DNA from 3 places in the Novosphingobium decolorationis genome. Region 2 is predicted to be linked to each of the others. Evidence: riboswitches for the same ligand, from Rfam matches in the RefSeq annotation. Region 2 holds a riboswitch; each other region holds the start of a gene.

Region 1 (6,852 bases), 2.1 Mb from region 2:
ACGTCGAAGCCTCGGGCGTGCGGTCCTCGGCATTGGTCCAGGTGTAGTTGCCATCGGCGAAGAAGACGCCGAGGCGCGCCGTCGCGGCCAGCTCCAGTCCCTTCGCGTGCGCCTTGTCGACATTGGCATAGTAGCCAAAGCGCGTGGTGTCGGTGCCCGGAATGTAGCAGACCTCGGGCTGGTCGGCGCCGCTCGGGCAATAGGCAAAGTTGATGAGGTTGGTCGTGCGCCGCTCAAACCAGGTGGCCGAGGCGCGCAGGATCTCGCCCAGCCCCTGCTCGATCCCGACTTCCCAGCCCTTGGCCTGCTCGGGCTCGAGATCAGCGACGCCATAGGCCGAGAACATCTGGTAGAGCGAAGGCGCCTTGTAGCCTTCGGAATAGTTCGCGCGCACCACGGTCACGCCGTCGTTGGGCGAGTAGGCCGCGCCCGCGCTCGCCACGGTGTTGCCCCCAAAGCGCGACTGGTGGTCGTAGCGCACGCCGCCATCGAGCGTGAGCCCCTCGAGCGGGGTCACGCGCAACTGGCCGTAGAGACTGTCGGTATCGACCGCGTGGCGCGTCAGCTCATAGGGCACAAGGCTGTTTCCGGGCGAAGCGGTGGTCATGCGCTGCTCTTCGCGCTCGGCGCCGAAGAGCAGCTGCACGGCTTCGTTCAGCGTGAAGGTGCCCTGGTATTCAAAGCGGCGCAGGCGGCCATGCGCGTCGAAGGTGATCTGGCGGATGTCACGCTCAGGATCGAAGTTCTCGCGATCCGAGGTCGTCTGCGTGACCGCAAGCCGGTTGACGAGGCGCCCATCGAACAGGCCGAAGTTGAGCCCGGCATATCCCGACCATTCCTGCGTCGTGCCGAACGCATACGTATCGCCCGAAGACCCGTCGAACTCCGAACGCGCATCCGACCAGTAGCCGCGCAGGTCCAGCGACACGTCAGTGGCCAGCTTGAAGCGGGCCGACCCGCTCGCCGAGGTGCGGCGATAGCCGTCATCCTCGGTCCCGCTTGAACGGGCCGAGATGCCGTCGGTGCGGAAGGTGGAGCCCGCCACGCGCCAGTCGACAAGGTCGCTCGTGCCGCCCACGCCCGCGCGGGCCGACACGGTCTGGTTGGAGCCCGCCTCGGCGGCAAAGCTGCCTTCGAGCGGCTGGGACGCCTGCCGCGTGGTCACATTGACGACACCACCGATGGCGTTGCTGCCCCACAGGATCGACTGCGGCCCACGGAGGATCTCGATGCGCTCGGCATCGTCGAGGAACAGGTTGGAGACGTTGACGCCGCCCGCCGTCGAGGAGGGATCGGACAGGCGCATGCCGTCAATCACCATGACCGTGGTGCCATCATCCGCGCCGCGGATGCGCAGGCTGGTGCTGGTGCCGTACCCCCCGTTGCGCGAGATCGAGACACCGGGCGTGCGCAGCAGGATGTCGGTGACGGAGAAAGTCTGCGCGTCCTCGATAGCCTCCTCATCAAGCACGGTGACACTGGAGGAAACCCGCTCGGCGGCGACCGGGGTGCGCAAGGCGCTGACGTAGATCGTACCCGGAGGAGCTTCCTCTGCATGGGCGAAGGAAGGTGCGAGGACGGACAGCGGGAAAACGAGGGCCGAAACTCCGGCCAGATAGGAAAACTTCAACACGGGCGGGACAATTCCCTTCATGCAAACAACGGTTTGCCCGCCGCTTGCGCTCCGTTGTGGCAAGGAACCGCCGTATCGCAGATCTTCTGCTTTCGAGAAGAGCGCACGACCCGACGCCCCCTGCCCGGATCGCATCCGGCAAGGCGGTGGCTGTCGCTACGCGAGGGATGACCTTGACCAGTGACGGCGCGGCCCTCGAACACCCGGTGCACCCTGCCCGGATGAAGAACGACGGCGTCAGGCAGGTCTCCTGGCTCGCGGGTCAGGGCGCTCCGACCGCCTTCTCAGGACGCATGTCCCAATGGCAGATTGGCCGGATGGCTCGCCGCTTACAGTTGCAGGGGCAGCCCGGGTCTTGCACCCGGTTCCCTTTTGATCCCCTTGCGGGGAACCTGTCGCTTGGGCCCGCGAACTATAGGTCCGTTGCCCGCTGCGCAAGTGCAATATACTTGCGGGAAAGACGATGGTCGCCTAATCGTGGGGGCGCAACGGGTGCCCGAGAGGGCTTAATCGGGAAGTCCGGAAAGGTCGCCAGGAGGCGATCTGGGCCGGCACTGCTCCCGCAACTGTGACCGGGGAGCGCATCGCCACATGCCATTGGGAGGGATCTCCCGAGAAGGCGGCGAAGACGCGCTGTGAACCGGGAAGTCAGGAAACCGGCCCGATGCCGTCGTTTTTTCGCGCGGGCGGGATGAACCGGGCGGACGAGGGCCTCGCGATCTGCGGGGATACCCCTTGGCGGACGACATTCGTGTGTCGCCTCGAAGGGAGCCTGAAATTCATGCCGTACTGCTGAACTTTTTTTCGTTTTCCAGCCAAGGCCCGTTTTGTCGGCTTCCTCTGGCCGTGTCCTTGCATGGGCGCGCGCCAGCGCACCTTTCCCCTTTTCTGCAAGGAGATACCCCGCATGCACCGCTCCCCTGCCCTTTCCTCGACCCGCTTCCAGTGGACGATCTTCGCCATCCTCGCCGCTGTCATGCTGCTCACCCGCTCGCATGCGCTGACGCACATGGAGCATGTGCCCAGCACCGCGGTCGCCAGCTTCTTCGTCCTGGGCTACTTCGTGCGCCGTGCGGCGGGCTTTGCCGGCCTGTTCGGCCTTGCCTACGCGATCGACGTCGTCTCGATGTCGGTGCTGGGGGTCTCGGACTTCTGCTACACGCCCGCCTACGCCATGCTGGTCCCCGCCTACGCGGCGATGTGGATGTCCGGACGCTTTGCCGCCAACCTGCCCGAGCGCCTTTCCTCGCTTCCCACCATGGCGCTCCTCGTCGGCGGCGCAACGGTCGTCGCGCACCTTTGCTCGAGCGGCGGCTTCTACTTCCTGGGCGGACGCTATCCCGACCCGACGCTGGCCGAATTCGCGCCCCGCTTCGCACGCTACTTCCCGCGCGCCCTGGTCGCCTCGCTGACCTGGAGCGGTATTGCCGCAGCCCTCTGGGCGCTCACCCTGAGCGCACGCCCCGACCTGCGCCGCGAGGCCGCGCGGTGAGCGAGGCTTCCAGCCAACCCGAAACCGCCACGCTGAGCGAGGAGGAGCGCCGCCACAAGGTGCGCACCGCCAAGCACAAGAAGGTGGTCGACGCGCGGATCGCGGCGGCCAGGATCGACAAGGGCCTGGTGCTCGTCCTGACCGGCAACGGCAAGGGCAAGAGCTCCAGCGCCTTCGGCATGGTCGCACGTACGCTCGGCTATGGCCGCAAGGCCGCGGTGTTCCAGTTCATCAAGGGCAAGGAAGACGTGGGCGAACGCGCTTTTCTCTCGCGCCAGGACGGCGTGACCTGGGAGAATTGCGGCGAGGGCTTCACCTGGGAAACCCAGAACCGTGCGCGCGACATCGCCGCCGCACGGGCGGGCTGGGAGAAGGCCAGGGCCGCCCTCTCCGATCCCGACATCTCCCTGGTGGTGCTGGATGAACTGACCTACCTCGTCACGTATCGCTACCTCGAACTGGATGAGATCCTGCCCGCAATCCGGGGCCGCCCCGCCATGCAGCACGTGGTCATCACTGGCCGCGCGGCGCACGAGGAACTGGTCGAACTGGCCGACACGGTCAGCGCCATCCGCGACGAAAAGCACGCCTTTCGCGCGGGCGTGCGTGCGCAGGTCGGGATCGACCTGTGAGCCCCTGCGGCCCCGCAACCGAAAGTGCGCAGTGCCCTGCCCTGCTCGTCTCCGCCCCAGCCTCGGGCCAGGGCAAGACGCTGGTGACCGCCGCCCTCGCCCGCCGCCACCGGCGTGCTGGGCGGCGCGTGCGCGTCTTCAAGTGCGGGCCGGATTTCCTCGACCCGATGATCCTTGAACGGGCGAGCGGGGCTCCGGTCCACCAGCTCGACCTGTTCATGGTCGGCGAGGAGGAATGCCGACGCCTGCTCCATGAGGCGGCACAGGACGCGGACGTTATCCTGGTGGAAGGGGTCATGGGCCTTTTCGACGGAGACCCCAGCGCCGCCGACCTCGCCGCACGGTTCGGCCTGCCGGTTCTCGCCGTGCTCGACGGCTCGGCGATGGCGCAGACCTTCGGCGCACTGGTGCTGGGGCTCGCCCGCTATCGCAGCGACACGCGCCTCCTGGGCGTCCTGGCCAACCGGGTGGGCAGTGCGCGTCACGGCGAAATGCTGGAAGAAAGCCTGCCCGAAGGCATCGCCTGGCTGGGCGCCCTCGCCCGCGATCCCGACCTGGCCTTTCCCGAGCGCCACCTGGGCCTTCTCCAGGCCGACGAGATTGCCGATCTCGACGCACGCCTTGACCGGGCCGCGGCCAGCCTCCCGGATGGCGCCGACTGGCTGCCCGAAGCCGTCACCTTTTCCGCCCCGGCCAGACGCCCAGTCCCCGCGCGCTCCTTGGAGGGGCACACGATCGCCGTCGCCCGCGATGCCGCATTCGGCTTCATCTACCCCGCCAACATCGCCTGTCTCGAAGCGCTTGGCGCACGGATTGTCTATTTCTCGCCACTGGAGGACACGGCGCTTCCCGCCTGCGATGCGGTCTGGTTACCGGGAGGCTACCCCGAACTCCACGCCCAGCGCCTATCCGCCAACACGCCCCTGATCACGGACCTCCAAAGCCACCACCGCGCAGGCAAGCCCATACTTGCCGAGTGCGGGGGCATGCTCTTTTGCCTGGAGACCCTTGCCCCGCGTGAGAGCGCATCTGTTCCGATGGCCGGGCTGCTACCCGGCCACGCGGCGCTGCAGCCGCGCCTCGCCGCGCTCGGACTTCAGGAGGTCGCCCTTGAGGGTGGGAGCCTGCGCGGCCACACCTTCCATTACTCGACCATGGAAACGTCGCTGTCGCCGATCGCGCAATCGCGCTCGCCGCGCGGCCGCGCCGGTGAAGACGTGTTTGCAAGCGGTCGTCTCACCGCTACCTACATGCACCTCTACTTCGCATCCGCCCCGGATGCGACGGCGCTGCTTTTCCAGAAAAGCGCAACGCGCGCCGGTGCCGAAAGTCCTGCCGACAGCACCGGTCGCACGCCGCAACCCGCAAGGGCCTGACGGCCTTGCGCCCCTTCAGTGCGCCATGGCTACCAGCGGCGGCGTCGCATCCTCGGACGGCACCACCTCGCCGGCGTCCGCATCGGCGAAACGCCCATTGGCCAGGACGAGACCCTGGTTGACCGCCCAGATCGCGGCCTGAGTACGGTTCTGGACCATGAGCTTGCGCAGGATCGCCTTGACGTGAACCTTCACGGTCGCCTCGCTGATATCGAGACGATAGGCGATCACCTTGTTGGGGTAGCCCATCACCAGACAGTGCAGCGTATCGATCTCGCGCTCGGACAAGAGTTCGCCCAGCTCGACCTTGATCTCGGCCTCCCCCTCGATCAGCGGACGCTTGTGCGCGAGATGTTCGAGCAGCGCGGTGGGCATGACCTTCTCCCCCTGATGGACGAGACGCAGCGACCCCAATAGCGGGTCGGAAGCGATTTCCTTGAGAAGGTAGGCATCGACGCCGCGATTGAAGGCATCGACCATCTGACCAAAGTTGAAGCAGTCCACGAGCGCCGCGATGCGAAGGCCGGGAAAGCGCTCCTTCAAGGGGTGAAGATTATCGATGTCGCCTTCCAGAACGGCGAGGTCGAGAATGGCCAGATCGAGGTTCGACGCCTGTTCGTCGGTCAGCGCATCCTCGCATGAGGGAAAGCATTTCGCACAGGCAAACTCACTTCCCTCAAGTATTTTGCCGATACCTTCACGTATGAGTGAAGTAAAACCGATGATGGAAACATCCACTACGGAATCAAGAGATGTCATCGCCTTTCTCTCCCTAATATGGAAATACGGACGACCCAAGACCGCACTTGAAAATTTGCCCCTTCATCATCCATTCAAATTCTGAACAGACATGAAAATTACAAAAACAAGCAAGATTTGACGCACAAGAAGATCATACCTGCCATTCTCCAAGTGCCACCACCCAAGCGGCGCGAACTTGTCGAGATAATCTGGACGCATTACGCGGCCATGCGCAGATATTGTATATTATTTTTTTACATTACGTCATCTTGCGACTGCACTTCATGAGAATAAGTAAACCACATAGTTAATGCCAAGTCTACGCATTTATACAATTGCCGTAAAAATACGCGAAATACCTCAGATTCAGAGTGGAATAGGATACCCCTTCAGAAATATTTTGATACCGAAAGGAAACGACTCGACGAGTCGATCGGGCCTCCCGCGCCCGCGCGGTCACGCGCGGCGGACCTACGAACGCCCTTCGATCTGCCGCACGACAACGAACGCCTCCGCAGCCTTGGCAAAGACAGTCGAGCCGCGTACTACCGCCAGGCTCTCGATCGTCTTGAGCGAACGCTCATCGGGAAACGGCTTGAGCTGGCTTTCGAACAGGGCAAAGGCATCGAGCTTGCGCTGGAGCGTCGCGCCGATATCGACGTAGCAGTTGGGCACGAAGGCCGGTGTCACGGGCGCGGACAGCCAGTTGGTCTCGGACAGGGTCTCGTAACACAGAATGCGCTTGGGGACGCTCGCGTTGCGCGGTCGCGCAGCGACCATTGCCCCCAAGAAGGCGATCTGATGGTCGAGATGGATGTCGCCCACGAAAGGCAGGAACAGGGTATCGGGCGCGACCTCCTCCACCACTTCACCGATCGCCCGGTTGATCTGCCAGGCCGGAACCGTATCGAGCCGCGCCGCGGGAAAATCGAGGCGATGCACTCGCGAAACTCCCAGGTGCGCATGGGCCTGCTCCAT
Region 2 (6,852 bases):
CGGGCCACCGCCTTGCGATCCGACCATGAACCCGAGCGCTCGGCCAGCCGGTTGACGCCCGCGCCGTATTCCCCGGACGCCGGACCGAACACGCGCAGCGTGGCAGCGCGGGCGCGCTCGGGTGTGGGCGCGCTCTCGTCCTCGGTCATGGTCTTGACCCAGGCGGCGGCGATGCGGTTTGCAGCCAGGCTCTCGCGTCCCGGCGCGCGCAGTTCACCGAGCGGGGCCAGCGCGCTTTCAAGCGCGTCCGCGAGTTCGGGGTGCGAGTGCGCAATCGTACGCGAGGACGCGTCGAGTGCGAGCAGGCTAGCCTTGTCGAGCCACTTGAGCTGCTCTCCATAAAGGTCACGGAAGAGCCCCGAGGTCACGAATGTCACGTCCTCGCGCGGGGCGTTCCGGCTTGCGGGACGCCGCTTCAGTCCGGTCAGGATGCCCCGGCTGTTCCAGACCGGCTCGACGCGCAGCAGCGACAGGCCAAAGGCCATGGTTACACCGCCGTCGCGCACCGTGTCCGAGGCCCACAGCACGACCGCGCGGCCGCCTTTTGCGGGAGCGGGCCTGCGCGCCATGGCGGCGCCGACATCCCAGGCGATGCGGTCGGGGACCAGGCTGGAATCGATGCCGTAGAAGTTGCGTCCCGTTGGCAGGCTCTGCGGCGAGCGCAGCGGATCGTTGCCCGGCCCGGGAACCACGAAACGCCCGTCGAGCCCGGCGAGAAGAGCGTCCATCTCAGCCTTTGGAGAGGCGCGCAGGGCCGCTTCGGCCTCGCGGTCCCCCATGGATTGGAGCATCGTGTCTACGGCCGTGTCGTTCCAGGGTCGTCCGAAGACGTGGAGCCCCATCGGCATGAAGTCCTCCTGCATCCGGGTCAGCATGTGCCCGGTTTCGTGGACAAGAAGCTCGGCGTCGATGTGCTCGAAAGCAACGCTGTCATCCCCGCGTTCCTCGCGGATCTCGGCGACGATGGCGCTGTCCATGCCCAGCTTGCGCACGCTCGCCCGGATACGTTCGAGCGCGCGGTGCCGTGCCATCTCGCCGTCGGAGGAACTGTCGCTGCTTTCGTAGCTCTCGACCAGCTGGCGCAGTCCGAGCAGGTCATCATAGAGCGGCGTCGCGGCCAGCGGCGGAGTAAGGTGATCGATGACGACGGCCAGCCCCCGGCGCTTGGCCTGGAGCCCTTCGCCCACACCATCGACAATATAGGGATAGAGCCCCGGGACATCGCCTGCGACAAGCCGCGAATAGCTCTCGCGCGCGAGACCTGTCTGGGCACCGGGCAGAAACTCGTAGGTCGAGTGCCGTCCCAGATGAATGATCGCGTCCGGCCCGAAGTTGCGGCGCAGCGCTTCGTAATAGGCGAGGTACTGGTGGGGCGGGGGCACGCTGCGGTTGGCGTGCAGCAGCGCTTCCTCGGTTTCCCAACCGCGCGGGGGCTGGGGGCCGATCAGCACGTTGCCGAACCGGAGCGCGGGCAGCACGAAGCCGCCGTCGACGCTCATCACTTTGCCGGGCGCCGGGCCCCAGCCTGCCACTCCTTCTATCGCGAGCGCCTGCAAGGCGCGGGTGAGCGTCTGTGTTTCACGCGCATCGTGCTCGCCCGCGATGTAGCGGCCATAGGCGGCACGCAAGTCCGTGGAGAGACGTTTGGCCTTGCGCCCACGCTCCCCGGGGGTGCCCTCGATCACGAAGTCGAGATCCTTGAGGACCTGGTCGACGGCCTCGCTCGCCGCCTCGGGTCGCTGATCCCGGATCGCTTCGCGCACGTCCACGGCCAGCGCGGACAGAGGACCGCCCACCATTTCGTCACGGATATGATCGGGCAGAGCCTGGAAGAAGTGGCGGTAGTCCGCGAGCGAGAGGTGCAGCGCGGAGGTCTTGCCCATCCGGCGCAGCGCCTCTGGGTCGCCGGGCAGGTTGATGCCATGATCTTGCAGCTGGCGAAGGAGCAGGTCGGGGCTCTTCGGCAAGGGGCCGGTGGTATAGCCCTCGGCCTTCATGCGGCGCAGAATCTCGAGCAGCGAGGCGGGCACGTCGAGATTGTCGGCCCCGATATTATGGCGTCCGGGAGGGTGGTTGTAATAGATGATCGCCACGTGCTTGGCGGCATTGGACTTGCTCTGCAGGCGCACCCAGCCCTCCAGCCGCCGGGCCACCGCGTCGATTTCAGGGGCGACGGGGCGGCTCAGGCGGATCTCGATCCCGGTGAGAGGATCGATCCGGGGTGCCGCCGCGAGCGCCAGTACCGCGGGCTGGCTCGCGCCCGACAGTTCGGGCATGGCGATGCGGTAGTAGACACTTTTCGAGGGGAGACCCTCGGCGCTGGAGCGCCATTCGCTCTCACCCATCTTGTCGCTGCGGATCGCCTTGAGGACCGGAACGCCCAGACTCGCGAGCGCGGCGGTGGCGCGCTCGCGCTCCGAGCCGCCCAGCGCGAAATCGGCCAGTGTCACGAGCGCGGCAGGATGGCGCGCCTTGAGCTGCTCAAGCGCGTCGGCGGTCGGCGCTCCCCAGTCCGCAAACAGCGACTGGCAGGCAAGGTGCCTGGCAACCACGGCCTTGCACAGTTCCTTGTGGGTGTCGCGGTCCCCCGCCTGGTCGCCGGTCTCGTAGTCGAGGACGACGACCAGCGGAGCGTCCTTCGCGCCCTGGCGCGCGCCAAAGCGGATCGGGGGGATTGGCCGTGGTGCAGGCACGGCCCTGCGTTCGGCGGCGTCGCCCAACAGCCATGCGAACAGGTTCACAAGGTTTTCGGTGCCGCGGGCCTGCCAGTAGCTTTCCTCCTTGGCATGGAGCGCACGGGCCGCTTTGGGCGATCCTGTCCGGTGCGCCATCCGCTCAAGGAGAGCCGACGAAAGGTCGCTCGACACGCTCACGCCGTGCACCGGGACGTCGAGCCCGCGCGCCTTGACGATCCGCGCCACCCGCGCGGCGTCGTCCCCGAAGACGCCGGCCAGGAGAATCCCGTCGGCGTCCTGCATGAGCCCGGCCATCTCGTCGTCGGACAGGGCGCGCGCCTGTTCGGGCGTGCGCAGGACGATACGCGTGCCCGGATCGGCCTCGATCAGCGCCTTGGCCGCGTCCGCCGCGACCTGCGAGTTGCGGGCGGAGATGAGCCCGAACAGCACACGCCTCGGGCCCAGACCCGGCCCGGCGATCATCCAGACGGCGAACAATCCGACTGCCAACAGCAGCACGGCGACAAGACCCTTGCGCAACGACACACACCTTTTCCCCCGCGCAATCCCGAACAGGATCGCACGGCAAGCCAACTACGGTGTCGTCACGGCGGAACCTTCCGATGCCTGCGACTGGTCCCGGTCGAGTGCATGGACGACGGCGACGGCAGGTCTCCTGGCTTGCGGGTCTTAGCCCTGTCCGCGTCACCTTCCCGGATCCGAAGTGATCCAGTGGATTGACGCGAGGCTCACCGCGCACAGTTGCGGGCACAGCGCCGGATTGGAACCGGCTTCCCTTTTCACCCCGGTTTCCCGAGGCACCGTCGCCGCGTGGGATATCGGCAGCCCCGCGTCTTGTCCAGAGTGTGCCTGGGGCAGGCCGCTGCACAAACTTGGTGAAGCTTGAAAAGGAACTTAAGCCGGTAGCGGAAGACGGGCACATACCCGCTCGTACACGATGAAGACGGGAAAGCGGCCACTGCTGGCGCTAAAGTGATGCGCCTGGAGCAGCCTTTGCTGTGTAATCCCGATCATGGCCCGGCGTGACCCAATGAGATCGCACCGTTCGTCCTTCCCGGGTTGCCCTCACCGGTTCCGCATTGCTTAGATAATGGGTGATCATGTGGGCGATGCGCTGGCACGGCTCCGCCCCTGCAAAGCCTGCATTGCCAGCCTCATCTCGTACGATTCCGTCAAAAGCGGCCTCTGTACGTTTTACCTGCAAAGCACGATAGGCGGGCCAGCTTTCAAACGCATTTCGGATCGCCCTCTCCAGATCATCGTCGGGCTCGATCACCGGGCCAAAGTCCCACATCGCATAATCAGGATTGCCCTGCCATGCGGCATCGTGGCCGTTCATGAACAAGCACGGCCGCGGGCGAACCAGATACTCGTAGATCTGGCTGCTGACATCGCCGACGTAGAGGTCGGCCGCCATTGTGTAGGTCATGTCCACCGACCGCTCCGACCCCAGATCGACAAGCACGCGGTCCTTCACGGCGAGTGCCTGCCAAGCCTGCTTTCGGGCATCGCTCCAGTGCCGTGCCATGCGAATATGCGGTGCAATCACAAGGTTGTAGCGATCCGATGCGCAGACTGCATTCACTAGTCGGCGCGCCATGATAGGGCCCGAACCCATGCGGCGATGAAAATGCGGGTTGTAGAGAATGACAGGCCTGTCATCGGGAAACAGCGGCTGAGGCCTCAAGCCGGCCCGCATCGATGCCGCCAGTTTTACAGGCCCCCCGATCACACACCTTTCCGGCGTGCAGCGTCCTCCGGCAATCAGTCGCTCACGGTCCTTAGCCCCTGCCACAAAGACCTTGTCGAAATGACGGAACCGGTCTTCAAAACCCACGGCACGATCGCCGGCCCCATGTGGAATATGGAACAGGGGAGGACAGTGGCCGGGTAGTCGCTTGAGGATCGTGCTCGTCCGCTCTGCGCACAGGATGGCATCGCAATCGCGGATGCGGTTTGCCGCCAGCATCAGTTTCGCGGTTTTCTGCGCCGCAGGCGGCAGCACAGCCTGCAGAGTACCTGGCATCTTCATGATCACGATCTCAGGCAGCGGCATGGCCAGCTTGTCGGCCAATGCCGCGATGCCGTGCGCATCGTCGGACGTCGGTGCAAAGATCCGTACCTTGCACTGCCTTGATTGCTCCAGCTCGAACGCGACTGGCAGAAAATGGAGGAACTGATGCGAACCGCCGATCGCCGGCACATGCACCGTCGCAGTCACAGTCGCAATCACTGGGCTATGCGCCGATTAGGATAGGCTGCAGTCATGCCTTGGCATCTTGCACCACCTCATGAGTGGGGCATGGACGCTACATTTGATTTTGCCCATGTCCGACGCACAGCCGCGTCTCGACCATCGGGAGCGCAAGTTCTATCGTCACGATTTGTGATAAACGCAGTACGGCGGGCAAGGCGATGGATCGGAGTGCAGGGCCGGATGCAGATATTGTTGATCGAGGATGACGATGCGCTGGCCGCGCATGTCGCAAACGGGCTTCGCCAAAGCGGGCATGTCGTTACTCGCTGCCGCGACGGCCGGCATGGGCTCATGCAGGTCAGCTCCGAAAGCTATGACGTCATCGTTCTTGATCGGATGCTACCACACGTGGATGGGATGAAGATTCTTGCCGCGTTGCGTGCCACCGACGACGAAACCCCCGTCTTGCTGATCAGCGCGCTAGGGGATGTAGATGAACGGGTCAAAGGGCTGCGTGCGGGTGGCGACGATTACCTGCCCAAGCCCTTTGCGATGTCGGAATTGCTGGCAAGGGTGGATGTGCTGGCGCGCCGAAAGGCACCTGTTGTCGAGAGTGGGTTTCTGCACCATGCCGATATCGAAATCGACACATTGGCCCGCATCGTGCGGCGCGCTGGCCAGCGTATCGAACTGACCTCCCGAGAATTTGGCTTATTGGTCGAGTTGGTCCGCAATGTAGGGCGTGTAGTCACCCGTTCCATGTTGCTGGAGCGCGTCTGGGATTACAATTTCGATCCCCAGACCAACATCATCGACCAGCATATCAGCAATTTGCGCAAGAAGCTGGAGATTGAAGGACGAGCCTCGCCGATACAGACGGTGCGTGGCGCCGGATACATGATCACCCCTTGATGAAGAACTTGTTCCGATCTCTCTCCTTCCGGTTGGCTGTGACCTATGCGGCGCTGTTTTGCGGTTCGCTGGCGCTGTTGTTCGCCGCCTTTTTCTGGCTGGCCGTGTCCCGACCGCTTGGTGCGGTACGTAAGCAGGTCAGCGCCGAGCTGGCCGAAATGGAAACGGTCTATGCCGAAGAGGGCATGCGCGAACTGGCCAAGCGGCTCGAAGCACGCGCCAGGCCAACGTCAGGTGTGGACCGCGCCTTTCATGCCCTGATCGCGGCGGATGGGACTGTGATTACTAGCAATCTGCCCAGCTGGCCCAGCCAGGTGCAGACCGGCTTCTACTCGATCGAGGCCGATGTCTATCATGAGGGAGGTGAGATCGATTTCAGCGCTTTGTCGCGCGAACGCCAGTTTCCCGATGGGACTCGCCTGATCGTGGGCCGCGATGCTGAGGTTGTGGAGGATCGCCAGGAGGTGCTGCTGGCCACATTCCCTGTCTTGATCGCTTTGGTCCTGTTGCTGGCCGTGTCGGGTGGATATCTGATGAGCCGAGCGATTGGCCACCGGATTGAGGTCATTTCGGCCGCTGCCCGTCGCGTGATGGGGGGACGATTGGCCGCGCGGGTTCCAGTCCATGGCAGCGGCGACGACTTTGACCGGCTCAGCCATACCCTGAACCTGATGCTCGAGCAGAACGAGGCACTGTTTGAATCGGTGAGGCGCGTATCTGACAATATCGCCCACGAACTCAGAACTCCGCTGTCGCGCGTCCTTGCTGTTTTGGACGATGCGACCGCAGATGAAGCCGCAGATGAAACCAGCGTAATGGGAGAGGCGCGCGAGGAGCTGGCTCGCCTGCAAGCGATTATCAATGCCACCTTGCGTATCGCACGGATCGAAGGCGGGCGTCATGATTCCGGTTTTGCAACGGTCGATCTTGCCGCAATTGTATGCGACGCAGTTGAGTTATACGAACCGGCAGCTGCGTTGCGGGATCTGAAAATCTCCGTCGAAGGGCCAGCAACCCTGTCGCTTTCGGCAGACCGCGATCTGCTGT
Region 3 (6,852 bases), 1.0 Mb from region 2:
GGGTCACCGCCGATGCCGACGGCCGTGGTCTGGCCAAGGCCCGCGTTGGTGGTCTGGAACACGGCTTCGTAGGTCAGCGTGCCCGAGCGCGAGACCACGCCGACCGAACCCTTCGAGAAGATGTTGGCGGGCATGATGCCGATCTTGCACTCACCGGGGGTGAGCAGGCCAGGGCAGTTGGGGCCGATGAGGCGCGACTTCGAACCCGAAAGGGCGCGCTTCACGCGAACCATGTCGAGCACGGGAACACCCTCGGTGATGGCGACGATCAGTTCGATCTCGGCATCGATGGCTTCGAGGATGGCGTCCGCGCAGCCCGAGGGCGGAACATAGACGCACGAGGCGTTGGCGCCGGTGACGGCCTTGGCCTCGGCCACGGTATCGAACTGGGGCAGGCCCAGGTGATCGGTACCGCCCTTGCCGGGGGTCACGCCGGCAACCATCTGGGTGCCATAGTCAAGCGCGGCCTGGGTATGGAAGCTGCCGGTCTTGCCGGTCATACCCTGCGTGATGACCTTGGTATTCTTGTCGACGAGAATGGACATAGGGTTATTCCTGTTCCTGGGCTGGAGCGGCCTCAAAGGCCGGGGTCCGGTGTACTAGGAGTAATGTATGTCGCGGACCAGAGGCTCCGGTCCGCAACACACAAGTGTATTTGCTCAGGCGAGCGTTTCGTCGATGCCCTTGCAGGCCGCGACCAGTTCCTTGACCGCGTCGATCGAGACCTGCAGGCCTGCCTTGGCGGTGTCGTCGAGAGCGATCTCGATGACTTCCTCGACGCCTTCGGCGCCGATCTTGACGGGAACGCCGACGTACATGCCGTCAACGCCGTACTGGCCTTCGAGGAAGGCGGCGCAGGGCAGGACGCGCTTCTGGTCGAGCAGGTAGCTCTCGGCCATCGAGATCGCCGAGGCGGCCGGAGCGTAGAAGGCCGAGCCGGTCTTCAGCAGCGAGACAACCTCGCCGCCGCCGCCCGCGGTGCGCTTGACGATGGCGTCGATGCGCTCCTGGGTGGTCTTGCCCATCTTGATGAGGTCGGGAACGGGGATGCCCTTGACGGTCGAGTAGTCGACAACCGGGACCATCGTGTCGCCGTGGCCGCCGAGCACGAACGAGGTGACGTCGCGGACCGAGACACCGAACTCCCAGGCGAGGAAGGTCGAGAAGCGGGCCGAGTCGAGAACGCCGGCCATGCCGACGACCTTGTTGTGCGGGAGCCCTGAGAATTCGCGCAGCGCCCAGACCATCGCGTCGAGCGGGTTGGTGATGCAGATCACGAATGCTTCGGGAGCGTGCTCCTTGATGCCTTCGCCCACGGCCTTCATGACCTTGAGGTTGATGCCGAGCAGGTCGTCGCGGCTCATGCCCGGCTTGCGGGGCACGCCGGCGGTGACGATGATGACGTCGGCGCCTGCGATGTCGGCGTAGTCGTTGGTGCCGGTGATCTGGGCGTCGAAGCCCTCAACCGGACCGCACTGCGACAGGTCGAGTGCCTTGCCCTGCGGAATGCCTTCGGCGATGTCGAACAGGACGACGTCGCCCAGTTCCTTCTGCGCCGCGAGGTGCGCGAGGGTGCCGCCGATGTTGCCGGCGCCGATGAGGGCAATCTTCTTACGTGCCATGATGCGTGCTTGTCCTTCCCAAGGCGGGATTGACGGACGAAAAGGGAGCCTGCTTCATCCCGCGAAAGGCAGGCACCGGGTACTTGCAATCGCGGCCCTAGTCCTCTCGGGGGGACATTGCAACCGGGAAAGGGCGCAAGAACCGCCGAATTCGGAGGTTTTTATGATAATAGTTCGCAATTGCATTAAGGCGTGTTGCTGCGGTTTTGGGAACGTATTTCGGCGGGTTTCCGTATGCCGGGCGGGCGGCGTAGGCCTGGCCGGATGGCCCCGGCGGTCCGGATTAGGCCAAGTTCGTTGCGCAAGTGTGCAGGGCTTGTGCGATGCTCGCAAGATGGATGGTCCGAGTCGCCCCGTGGCGTCGGTCTGTTGCTTTGCGTCTCCGGGGCGGGGGCACGAAAAAGCCCCTCGGCCGTAGGGCAAAGGGGCTTCGGAAGGGCGGTTTGCCGGAAGGCTTCAGAAGCCGGTGGCGAGGTGGCTTTCAAACTGTTCGGCCATGCGGCGGTCGAGCTGGCGGCAGATCGAGATCCACCAGGTGCACGAGCGCGTATCGCCCACGAGGCGCGCGGCCTGGGCGTTGTGGCGGGCATGCTCGGCCGCGGACAGGCCGTGCCGGGCGAAGTGCTGAAGCGCTTCGGCCAGAAGGGTCTCGTCGTTCGCGGGCGCGGGAGTCCGGTCGAACTCGCGCGAGACGATCGAGACGTCGATCGAGCCTGAGCGGCATTTGCGGTCGGCGTTGTCGTTGGTGCTGTCGAGCGGGGCCGAGACGCACTGCATGCGTTCGAGGAAGGGGATGGCTCGTCCTTTCGCAGCTGCGAAGCGTATTGCCATTTTGTGGTCGAGGCCTTTCCGTTTCTCCAGAGTCCGGTTCCTCTGCTCCGTAAGAGCGGGTCCGTTAGAGAATCCCTATCACTCAAGGCGCTAAGTCTTTGTGTGGGGCTATGGTTTCCAAATGGTTTACGGCGCCTCGGGAGGCCTCGGAGTGCTGCGGTCGTGTTCGATCCAGCGCCCCGAGTTGCGATATTCGGGGCGCACGCGGGCGCCTGCGGGAAGTCCATCGGCCGCCGGCTCAGACGGGAAAGCCGTCGCGGACAGGGGGGCGCTCCCCGATGTGCCGACCGCAGGTGGCGGGATGAGCGCCCTCGCGAGGTCCTCGTAGGCTTGCTGGATCACGGTCGGATCGCTTTGGGTTTCGGTGGTGGGCGTCAGGGCATCGGCCGCGGTTCTGCGGCGTTCGCTTGCCGGTTCCATACCCGTATAGAAGTAGCGGAACGTGGCCGCACGGCCGGCGGCGCCCTTGAAGCTGTAGAACCGGTGGGCGCCAATGGTCGTCAGGGGCTGGAGGCTGGAGGCCCAGTACGGCGCCACTTGAAGCGTATGGTAATGGGTCGCGAGACCGGCGGGGGCATAGACATCGCCCGACAGCGCGCCCCTCGCCACCGTTTCGGCGCGGTTCCAGAAGTAGGTCGCCGGACGACGGGACAGGGAGCCATCGCAGGTGAAGGAGAACTGGCAGCCCGTGGCGAGCTCGGAGCCTTCGTAGACAACGCCGCACACGGTGTCGGGATAACTGGGGTGCGCGAGGCGGTTGAGGACGACCTGGGCGACGGCGCGCTGTCCGGCGTCGGGCTCGCTCGCGGCTTCGTAGTAGATCGCGCTGGTCAGGCATTGCAGCGCGCGGGAGCGGTCGGTCGGCGAACTGGTGAAGGGCAGGTCGAGGACGTGGAGGGGCTGTGCCGTAGGGTTCTGGCCGATGGCGTGCCCGACAATCGTGCCCGCCAGGCCATCACCCTGGACGGCCTTGTCCGCTTCGAGATAGTAGAACGCCGAGCCCGGGAAGCTGGCCCCCGCCTGCTCGAACGGCATCGGATCGGGCGTGTGGTGCTGGGTGGCGGCGTTGGCGATGCGGAAGCGCTCCCAGGTGCCGGGCATGGCAAAGGCGGTCAGGGCGGCCAACGAGAGTACGGTTCCGATCCGCCTGGTATAGGCGCGGCGCGGTGCGGCGGTGCGGGTGGTGAACCGGCGGGCCCGGCGCTTGCGGGCAAAGCGCCCCTGGAAGTCGGCAGGGCGGCCATCGCGTAAATCGGGCAGGGCAGGCACGCGCGACATGGGGTTTCGTTCCGGATCCTTGGTTCGCCTGCCCCCTCCCCATATCGGGCAGGGGGGCGAGCGTTGGCGGCACTCTCTATACAATACGCATCGTGGGTCGCGGTCACGCCTGTGAGGCGCGTCCCACCTCGGTACATGGATCGAGGTTCGTCAGATTAGGGGAAAGGCTTTAAGAAAGCCTCTGCAAGCTGCCAAGATGGTTCCGCGCAAGGATTGCAGGGCGAGAGGTCTTTGAGTTGCAATTTCCCCATGGCGCACCTAAAGGCCGCGCGCACGCCACGGGTTGCCTGCCCGCGTTGACGCGGGGGCAGGCCTAAGAGGGAAGCCGGTTGCAACTCCGGCGCTGCCCCCGCAACTGTGACCGGGGAGCATCCCCTCCATTCGCGCCACTGAGCAATCGGGAAGGCCGGACGGGGATGCATCGATCCGGAAAGCCAGGAGACCTGCCCGGGGTCGTCGTTTGCAAACCGGGCGAGGGGACCGGAGGGCAGCGGTATGGGGCGCCACTTCGGGACCGGCGCGATCCTTCCGCCATGAACGGCCACACGTTCAGGGGGTTCCGGAAGGGGTATGACATGAAGAGCCGTTATTTCGTGGGCGCCGCATTGGGCGTGGTCCTCGCACCTGTCTGTGCGCAGGCCGCCGAGGCCGGACCGCTCGACGAGACGATCGTGGTCGCCGCGACGCGCACCGAGGTCCCGCTCAGCCAGGTCGGCCAGTCGGTCAGCGTGGTGACGCGCGAGGACATCGAGCGCACCCAGGCGACCACCGCCAGCGAAGTGCTGTCGCGCCTGCCGGGCCTGCAGGTCACCAATTCGGGCGGCTTCGGCCAGCCTTCCAGCGTGTTCATCCGCGGCGCCGACAACGCGCAGAGCCTGGTCCTGATCGACGGCGTGCGCGTCAACGATCCGGGCGACGTGGGCGGCGGTTTTGACTTCGGTGCGCTCACCATCGCCCAGTTCGACCGGGTCGAGGTGGTGCGCGGGTCCTCGGGCGTGCTCTACGGCAGCCGGGCCATCGGCGGTGTCATCAACCTTGTCACCCAGCGTCCCGAGGAAGAGTGGCACGGCCGCGCGAGCGCTGAATATGGCTGGCGTGATCGCCGCCAGGTCTCGGCCTCGGCAGCGGGCCTGGTCGGCCCGGTCGGCCTGACGGTGGGCGGCAACTGGCTCAAGGGCGATGGCTATTCCGCCTTCAACGAGGATCGCGGCGCCACCGAGAAGGACGGCTTTGAAAGCAAGAGCCTGAATGCCCGCGCGCAGGTGGAACTGACCGAGGGCCTCTCCATCGACGGCGGCACCTTCTGGACCCGCGCCAACTACGACTACGACAATACCGGAGCCGACGCGCTCAATGTCGGGTTCAAGCGCGATCTGACGGGCTATGCCAACATCCGCTACGCCGGGCTCGATGACCGCCTGCACGCGCGCGTGGGTTATGGCGTGGTCGACACGCGCCGCATCTCGGACGCAAGGGAAAATGGCACGAACGAGACCAACGGCAAAACAGAGCGCTTCGAGGGGCAGCTCGAATTTACACCGATTACGTTTGTCAGCGTTCTGGTCGGTGCGGAGACGGAGAAGCAGAACTTCAATGGCGCGTTTACTTATAGCGGGGTAGTCTCAGCTTCGAACGACTCGATGAGCATCGACAGCCTTTTTGCCAATCTGACGCTGCGCCCGGTCACCGGCCTCACGCTCAATGGTGGCCTGCGCTACGATGACAATTCGCAGTTCGGGGACCGCACGACTTTTGCCGCGAATGGCGTCTATGCCTTTGCGGGTGACGAAGGGCCTGTGATCCGGGCCAGCTATGGCGAGGGCTTCAAGGCGCCGTCGCTCTACCAGCTATTCACTAATATCGGTTCTCAGCAGCTCGACCCGGAAACGTCGAAGAGCTGGGACGTGGGTATCGAACAGCCCTTCGCGGAAGGCCACGGTGTGCTGTCCGTGAACTACTTTGATCGCAAGGCCAAGAACCAGATCGAATACAGGACAATTGATTTCTATACCTGGGAAGGGGCCTATTTCAATATCTCCCGCGCGCGAGCGAAGGGTTTGGAAGTGGCCATGCAGGTCCATGACTGGCAAGGTTTCGACCTGAACCTTGCGTACACCTATCTTGATGCAAAGAACGGGACCACGGGGTATCGCCTTGCGCGGCGTGCGAAGAACAACATGACCGTAAGTCTCGATAAGCGCTGGGACGTGAACGAGTTCGGCGGGCTTCGCCTTGGCGCTGAACTGCGTGTTGGAGGCGGGCGCTGGGATGATTTGGACAACGCCCAGTGGGTCGAAGGCAACACGGTCGTGAACCTGCGCGGGTCCTTCGCGGTCACGCAGAACGTCGAGGTCTTCGCGCGCATGGAGAACCTCTTTGACGAGCACTACGAAGTGGTGCGCACCTACGGCACGCCGGGCCGCTCGGCCTATGCGGGTGTGCGCGTGAAGATGTGACCTGTACCATTCCTCCTGCTTCCTGGCGTGCCGCTGCGGCGCGCGCAGGCTGGGCGCTCCTTGGCTCGCTGCTGCTGAGCGCGTGCAGCGGCGCGCCCGCGCGTCCGCAGGAGCAGGGGGAAGGGGCGTCCTCGGGGGGGAAGCGGCCGAGCATCGTCTCGCTCAACCCCTGCACCGATGCCATCCTGGCCGAGGTCACCGCGCCCGGCCAGCTGCTCGCGATTTCCGGTTACAGCCACGATCCCTCCAGCACCTCGATGGGGCTGGAGGCTGCCGCGCGCTACCGCGGGGTCTCGGGCTCGGTCGAAGAGGTTGCCGCGCTCGCACCCGATGTCGTTGTGGCAGGGAGCTTCCTCGCCCCGCCGACCGCCAACGCCTTGCGCGATCTGGGCATCCGCGTTGTCCTTGAACCCATCGTCTCGGACGTGGAGGGCGCACGTGAGCAGGTGCGCATGCTGGCCGAGTTGAGCGGGGACAAGGCGGCAGGCGAACGGCTTGTCGCGCGGATTGACGACGCGCTCAGGCGCAACGCCGCGCCGGCGGACTGGACCCCGGTTCCCTCGCTGGTCTGGGAATCGGCGGGGCTGGTCGCAGGCAACGACACCCTGGTGGTGGACCTTCTTGAACATTCCGGCTTCGTCAACAGCGCGGGTGCACGCGGGCTT

What was found. A riboswitch is a leader RNA that binds a small molecule or an ion and turns the genes downstream of it on or off. The one in region 2 is predicted to bind cobalamin.
Region 1: it holds a riboswitch for cobalamin, as region 2 does, so the genes downstream of both, HT578_RS04845 (hypothetical protein) here and HT578_RS14950 (cobaltochelatase subunit CobN) in region 2, are expected to answer to the same signal.
Region 3: it holds a riboswitch for cobalamin, as region 2 does, so the genes downstream of both, HT578_RS19565 (TonB-dependent receptor plug domain-containing protein) here and HT578_RS14950 (cobaltochelatase subunit CobN) in region 2, are expected to answer to the same signal.

The regions. Positions count from the first base shown of each region.
Region 1 covers NZ_CP054856.1:1,063,391-1,070,242, forward strand. Annotated here, with positions in the region: gene HT578_RS04840 (TonB-dependent receptor plug domain-containing protein) at 1-1,633, opposite strand, end outside; cobalamin riboswitch at 1,857-2,044, opposite strand; cobalamin riboswitch at 2,107-2,312, shown strand; gene HT578_RS04845 (hypothetical protein) at 2,541-3,125, shown strand; gene cobO (cob(I)yrinic acid a,c-diamide adenosyltransferase) at 3,122-3,757, shown strand; gene HT578_RS04855 (cobyrinic acid a,c-diamide synthase CobB) at 3,754-5,133, shown strand; gene HT578_RS04860 (LuxR C-terminal-related transcriptional regulator) at 5,149-5,931, opposite strand; gene HT578_RS04865 (PIG-L deacetylase family protein) at 6,346-6,852, opposite strand, start outside.
Region 2 covers NZ_CP054856.1:3,209,906-3,216,757, reverse strand. Annotated here, with positions in the region: gene HT578_RS14950 (cobaltochelatase subunit CobN) at 1-3,221, opposite strand, end outside; cobalamin riboswitch at 3,325-3,516, opposite strand; gene HT578_RS14945 (glycosyl transferase) at 3,664-4,917, opposite strand; gene HT578_RS14940 (response regulator transcription factor) at 5,134-5,805, shown strand; gene HT578_RS14935 (sensor histidine kinase) at 5,805-6,852, shown strand, end outside.
Region 3 covers NZ_CP054856.1:4,207,767-4,214,618, forward strand. Annotated here, with positions in the region: gene sucD (succinate--CoA ligase subunit alpha) at 1-545, opposite strand, end outside; gene mdh (malate dehydrogenase) at 660-1,622, opposite strand; gene HT578_RS19555 (hypothetical protein) at 2,079-2,453, opposite strand; gene HT578_RS19560 (cell wall hydrolase) at 2,580-3,731, opposite strand; cobalamin riboswitch at 3,995-4,196, shown strand; gene HT578_RS19565 (TonB-dependent receptor plug domain-containing protein) at 4,307-6,187, shown strand; gene HT578_RS19570 (ABC transporter substrate-binding protein) at 6,184-6,852, shown strand, end outside.